Regions from separate parts of the Chryseobacterium sp. CS2K3 genome, predicted to be linked through region 3. Evidence: riboswitches for the same ligand, from Rfam matches in the RefSeq annotation. Region 3 holds a riboswitch; each other region holds the start of a gene.

Region 1 (2,271 bases), on a different contig from region 3:
AAAGATTGACACGTGGAAAAATGATGACATTATCAAAAGAAAAAAGCCCTGTTATTTTCGGCGACTTTAATTTCGACGGAACTGAAGATGTCGCAATAAGAAACGGAAATCTGGGAAACTACAGCAGCGCTTCTTATGATGTGTATGTATTCAACAGTACCAGAATGGCTTTTGTAAAAAGTGCAGAACTTACAGAGCTTGCATCGGATTCTTTTGATTTTTTTGAAACAGATCCGGTTCGTAAACGTCTTATTACCTTTGGGAAATCCGGATGCTGTAATCTTTTTACTACAGAATATCAGGTGATTCCCGGTAAAGGATTGGATAAAGTATTGGTAAAAGAAGAAGATATGAGTGAGGAAGGATATGTAAAAGTGAAAACAGAAGAAAAAATAAAAAATAAGTGGGTTACCAGAACCAAGGTATATCCATCTGATGAATATAAAAAAGAAAAGTAAGATGAAGATACAGAAAGAGATCGATTTTATTCTGGCAGTGGATGCCCTGAAAAATGTACAGCGAAGAAATTATAATGCAGATGATTCCAGAAGGGAAAATACAGCAGAACATTCATGGCAGATCATTATTCTGGCTCAAATCCTTTATCCGTATGCGAAAAACCGAGCGGATATAGATTTGTTAAGAGTAATCAGAATGTTATCGATTCATGATTTGGTGGAGATTGAAGCGGGAGATACCTTCCTGTTTGATGAAGCGGCAATGGTAGGGAAGTTTGAAAGAGAAAAAATTTCTGCACAGAAGATTTTCGGAATTTTAGATGAACCCTTGAGAACGGAATTCTTTAATCTGTGGCTAGAATTTGAAGAAGAAAAAACTCCTGATGCAATTTTTGCATGTTCTATCGACAGAATTATGCCATTTATCCTAAATTCTCATACTTCAGGGAAAAGCTGGACGGAAGCTGGTGTTACGGAAAAGCAAATCAGAAATATGCTTGAAAATGCAATTACGAGAGCTTCGGACGAAATGGGAGAGGCATTTGAACTGCTTCTGACCAAAAGCCTGGAAACGGAAAAAGTTTTGAAATAATCATCATCATAAATAATCGGGGCAGCCAAAGGCTGCCCCGATTATTTTATTATAGAATTTGAATTGGTTTCTTGAACTCATCAATTGCCACAAACGTAAAATCACCCACAATCGCTTTTTCTCTTTCATAAGAGTACATTTGCTCCGTATAGATTTCTACATTTACCTTCATACTTGTTTTTCCGACATAGGAAACTTTTCCGATCAGTTCTACAATTGTTCCGGCAGGAATAGGCTTTTTAAAATCGATCTTATCACTGCTTACCGTTACCACTCTTTTTCTTGCAAATCGGGTAGCGGCAATAAAGGCAACTTCATCCATCAGCTGCATTGCAGTACCTCCGAAAAGAGTATCGTAATGATTGGTAGTGTTAGGGAAAACCGCTTTAAAAATTCTGGTTTCGGCAGCTTGAATTCTTTCTTCTGTAGTCATATTTCATTATTAATTAATGCGAAATGAAATAGTATCAAAACAACAGAATAATGACAGGAACTTTGGAAATCCCTGAAACAATCCATCAGATCAATAAAACTTCAGATCGCGAAAGTTTTTTGTTTAAGAAATCGGCAGGTCTCCTGACTTGTAACATCTTTTATCTCCTTCCCATGCCTCGCACAGTGGATCTTTTGATAAAGACTTCAGTTACTTACAGTTGCGCGACAGTCCGTGATTTTCACACGGTTCCCTTTTAATCTGCGGTTAGGCAGAACCAGTTTCTGTGATGAATAAGCGTTAAAACTTTTCGGTGCAAAAATAATGAATTTATTCCGGATTATGATAAATAATCTGGCTGATCACTTTTCCCTTCTTGATGGTCCAAAGGGTTGTATATCTGTTTTCCCCGGAACCATTGATCATATAAAGGAAAATGTTATCATTGTCTAATGAAGTAACGCCTACATTTTCGAAATCCATCGTAGGCTGGAACATATTTTTAATAGCTTCTCTTACAAAAACAGAACCTCTTCCGGGCTGCTGAACTCGGATTGATTTAATCTCCGTCATTCCTTCAGGCAGATCATTGCTGATTCCCCATGGCTTTACCTTATCAATGGTAAGAAGTTTACCGTCAGCATCCTTTTCTTTCTTACGATATCCTGCATTGGATGGGTAAACATCAATAACTACTTTGCTTCTTTGAGCTGTCGGAATTTTCGGATCAGAGTTATCTGTAAAAATAAGAGATTTTCCGTTTTTAGATTTTGAAGGGGTATATGCCG
Region 2 (2,271 bases), on a different contig from region 3:
GTACCCAAAAGACTTCCCAAGAATTTGAACCTGTTCCACTGATATGTGGTAGCCAATGCCACAAGTGTTGTATATCGGATAGGGAAAGAAAAGTTTTTTAAATCGGCATCCATATTATTATACTGGAAATCTCCGCTCAAACTAATATCCCAATTGGAATTGACAGAATATATATTGGAAGAAGAAAGATAAACTTCTCGTTGGATATACGTATTTTGTGCCGGATAAACAGCTTGTGATAATACAGTATCATTAAAATAAGTATAATCATAGGCAAATTTTGCCTTCAGCTGAGTTTCAAATTTCGGAAAGAGCTTTTTTCTGAGATTTGCCTGTACAAAATAATTTTCGTCTTTCATTCTCGCACCCCTGGCATCAAAACGGCTGTTCACAATAGGTGCCGGAATCCCACGATCTGAAATAAAGCCATAGCCGCGTACATTCCAGTTTCCGTTATTTAAAATTCCATTGACGGATGTTTCAAACCGTTTTGTTTTAATATCGGAATCATATCTTTTGGCAATCGTATCGTAAGCAGTCTGACCATTGGAGTATTTTTTCCCGTAACGATACTTGTAAACTCCGTCACTTTGGAGAAATTCAGCACTGAAGCTACTGGAGACCTTCTCTGAAAGCTTTTGCTCGAGGCGGAAAGAAGGATTAAACAGATCAATAGAGGCACTTTTGGCTCTTATAATAAGGTTTGTTTTTTTCGTTCCTTTAAATACAGGAGTTTTTGGCTGCAAATAAATAGATCCTGAGGAACCGAAATCCTTTGCAGGCTGAAAGATTTCACTTTTCTGCCCGTTATATAAGGATATTTCTTCCAGATCATCCAGAGAGTATCTTCCTAAGTCTACCACTCCATTCTGAGCATTTCCTAGCTGAATCCCATCATAGAAAACTCCCACGTGCTGGCTTCCCATACTTCGGATATTAACGGTCTTCAAACCGCCCATTCCTCCGTAATCTTTAATCTGAACGCCGGAAAAGTAACGAAGTGCATCCGCAACGGAATGGCTGTTCAGTCTTTCAAGTTCCTCGCCCTGCAAAACCTGAGCAGGAATGATTTCTCTAAAATTCTTTTTATAAATATTGACAGTCTTAATGGCTTCCTCTTTAATGCTGTCTTTTTTCTTCGATTGGGAAAACAGGAATTGTGATGTTAACACACATAATGTGAAAACAACCTTATGAAGTTGAGATGTAGTCAGTTTTGCCACCATTAGCTCATTTAGGGATAATGATGACGCTAATGGATATAAGAAAGCAACGACAAAGCACAGCATTCACTGCACAGCATCATTGATGTCCTAAGCTTTATTCCACGAAAGCGTCAAACGTTTAATTGTCTGGCAGGTCTTCTGACTTACTCCATTTTTGAAATCCTTCCCATTAAAAAAACAGTGGATATACTCTTCAAAAACTTTGGTGCGGAGCTTACAGCAGCGGGTCTGTTCCGGATTCTCACCGGATTCCCTTTTAAGAGCTTTTTACGGCTCACCAAATTTCGGCAAAGATAGACAATTATTAATATAATGCCACAAATAACAAAATGATTTACAATATTATAAAAGAATAACTCGGAATAGCTACTGCTGATACGGAATTAAATATATTGAAGCGACATTGTTATTTTAACTTCTTTCTTCAAAAATCCGCATTTGATACGCTCGTTGTAGAAATAAAAAACGGGATTATTCCAAAATAGAATAATCCCGTTTAATGTATAATAATTCGTCTCTTGAATGGGAGTACGCTATATTCCAATGTTTAAGAAAATACTGAAACGTGATTTTGCTTCAATATCTCCACCAGCCAGATTAGTATATGCCGGCAGCATAATTTCACTTCCCAGACTGAACTTTTTATAAGAAGCTTCAAACCCCAGTTTTCCATATAAAGCACTTCCTGAAGTATTGGGTAATGCTTCGTTAAACTGTTTGTTCTGATCATATACTTCTCCCTGAAGCCCGGCTTTTGCTGAAAAAATAGTCTTTTCATTTCCTGCGATCTGATAAAAGCCTGTAGCCGCATAATTCCACTGGTTTCCGAAACGGTAATGTTTTTTGTTTTCTGTTTTTACGGTATAATCTGTATTAATCAATACAGCTACTTTATTTTTCTGAAATTTATAATTCAATGCTGCCTGATAATCCCAGCTCCCGGTTCCCAACTGAAAACTCGGATTGACGCCAGATGCTCCTTTTTCATCAAACTTTCCCAAAGGAACTTTTATGCCCACACCTCCGCTTAACTGATGAAAGTTAT
Region 3 (2,271 bases):
AACCTTATGTACCGTAGATCCATTTTTCGTCTTAATCTCCATCCAATACACACCTGCATTTAAAGATTTAACATTGATCTTTTTCTCTTGGGAAGTCATTACTTTTTGTCCTAAAGATGAGTAAATATTCGTCTCTATGATATTTTCAGGAGTTTCAATTTGTATAAAATCACTTGCCGGATTAGGATAAATATTGAATGTTTTCTTGCTAACAGAAGCCACAGACAGCGTCGCATCACTTGCTTCAGTAGGAGTGAAGGGTCTTCTTTCTCCAAAACTTAATCCTAACCAGCTATTATTATTCAGTTCTATCTGGCTGAGATCTGTTTTCTTCTGCCAGCTTGAAAGATCATTTCCTTTATATAGCTTCCAATTTCCAGCTCCTGAAAAAGTATTTAGTGATAAATTTGAAAGCTCGTTGTTAGCCTTTGTAAAGCTGAAATATGAAGTTTGAGACTGAATAAGCTGTAAAGCCTGTTCCGCGGTAATATTTCCGTTATATTTAATTCCAAAAACAAAAGAATTAGCGTTACCATTGGTATTATCTGTTCCGAAATCTATAACAACAAGGCTTTTATTAGTTCCTGTTCCAATCCAATTGGTAATTTGAGATGAAGTATACCATTGAGAGCTGTATGCCGGTACGGGAGTTGATGGTGGGGTGTCGATACTAATAACATCGGATCCGTAAGTAATTCCAAACCATAGCCCGTCTGTTAAAGAAGTGTATCCTGCACCATAATTTTCATTAGACATAGTTTCGGGATTGGTTCCATGCCAGGTAATCCAGGAATCATCAGTCCCTGGAGTATGATGGTTGTATGAAAAACTATATAGATAGCCTGACAAAATATCTGTTTGTATTTTAGGTTCTGCTGCAACAATGGCATTTATCATATCTTCTGCCATTAAATTGTCAGCATCAAAACGATAGCCCCAGGCATAGGATTTTGGAGTGTTATTGTCATTAAAATCGGCAATGAAGTAAGCCTTTTTAGAACCTGTTCCCACCCAAAACTTAATATCGTTTTCTGTGAATTGAGCGAAGAAAAACTGCGTACAAAGCAGTAAGAAAAAAAGATAGATTTTTCTCATAATATAATTAAATTAAAGTTTTATTCCCGAAACTTAGGTACAGGAAAAGATAAAGTCTCCAGTCCTGATATTAAAAAGGTATTCAAGGCAGGTCTCCTGGCTCGCATCCTATAGCAGACCTTCCCGGTTATAAAATCCAGTGGTATGAAACAGCTATAGGTAAAACAGCTTACAGTTGCGGGTACAGCTCAGGATTTGACTAATATTCTCACCTGATTCCCTATTATGAACAGTGTTCAACCTTAAAAACGCTGCAAATATATCATATAAATTTCTGAAATCTGTTTTGTGAATTATATCTGCGTTTACTTTATTTATCAGTGAATCTTATTTATGAAATAGGAATTTGTTGATTAATAATAAATTGAGAATAATAATTGGGTTTTCGGATTGAGAGTTGTTTTTTTTCTGTTTATATTCAATTCATCTAGGGAATCTATTGTTAAAATACAATTATCAATAGGTTTAAGATCAGTTTATAATCAATTTATACTTTCGCGCCATAAAAGTTAATATGAAAAAACTAATATTTTCCGCTTTGGTGATGACTGCATTATTCTCTTGCAGTAAAGATGATGATAATGTAAATAATCAGGATGTTAATTACTCAAAACTGCCTCAGGAATTTCCTTTTACAAACCTGGTAACAATAAACGGAGTAGATGTAATCAACGGAGGATTTGGCTCAGGAGCAGCAGCTCATCCAACAAGAAAAGGTGAGTTCTATGTGATTACTGACCGTGGTCCGAATACAGATTACCTAAACGGGAAAAAATTTTTAACACCTAATTTTACTCCAACTATCATGCATTTTAAAATCAATGCTGAAGGAAAAATAGAGGTTATTAAATATATCAAACTTAAAAATCCGTCCGGACAACCCATTACAGGCTTACCAAATCCTATAGGAATGGGGAGTACTGGTGAAGTGGCTTATGATGCAGCAGGTAATATTCTGGGAACGGATAATTATGGTTTAGACAGTGAAAGTATTGTGGCTGCACAGGATGGTACATTCTGGGTTTCCGATGAGTACGGACCCCATATCGTTCATTACAGTGCAGAAGGAGTGGAAATGGAAAGAATAAGCCCGATAGGTGTGAATACAGGAACGAGAAAACTGCCTGCTGTTTTAGCTAAAAGGAGAGCCAACAGAGGAATGGAAGGGCTTTGCAT

The links. Region 3 has a riboswitch for cobalamin ahead of AC5YGG_RS04115 (T9SS type A sorting domain-containing protein). Riboswitches for the same ligand answer to the same signal wherever they lie in the genome.
Region 1: another riboswitch for cobalamin. It lies ahead of AC5YGG_RS11425 (acyl-CoA thioesterase); the one in region 3 lies ahead of AC5YGG_RS04115 (T9SS type A sorting domain-containing protein).
Region 2: another riboswitch for cobalamin. It lies ahead of AC5YGG_RS00695 (TonB-dependent receptor plug domain-containing protein); the one in region 3 lies ahead of AC5YGG_RS04115 (T9SS type A sorting domain-containing protein).

What each region holds. Positions count from the first base shown of each region.
Region 1 is NZ_JCAKRW010000005.1:405,660-407,930, forward strand. Features, by position in the region: gene AC5YGG_RS11415 (XAC2610-related protein) at 1-458, shown strand, start outside; gene AC5YGG_RS11420 (HD domain-containing protein) at 460-1,050, shown strand; gene AC5YGG_RS11425 (acyl-CoA thioesterase) at 1,100-1,483, opposite strand; cobalamin riboswitch at 1,600-1,780, opposite strand; gene AC5YGG_RS11430 (hypothetical protein) at 1,814-2,271, opposite strand, start outside.
Region 2 is NZ_JCAKRW010000001.1:135,477-137,747, forward strand. Features, by position in the region: gene AC5YGG_RS00695 (TonB-dependent receptor plug domain-containing protein) at 1-1,226, opposite strand, end outside; cobalamin riboswitch at 1,338-1,523, opposite strand; gene AC5YGG_RS00700 (transporter) at 1,760-2,271, opposite strand, start outside.
Region 3 is NZ_JCAKRW010000002.1:223,452-225,722, reverse strand. Features, by position in the region: gene AC5YGG_RS04115 (T9SS type A sorting domain-containing protein) at 1-1,095, opposite strand, end outside; cobalamin riboswitch at 1,165-1,355, opposite strand; gene AC5YGG_RS04110 (esterase-like activity of phytase family protein) at 1,610-2,271, shown strand, end outside.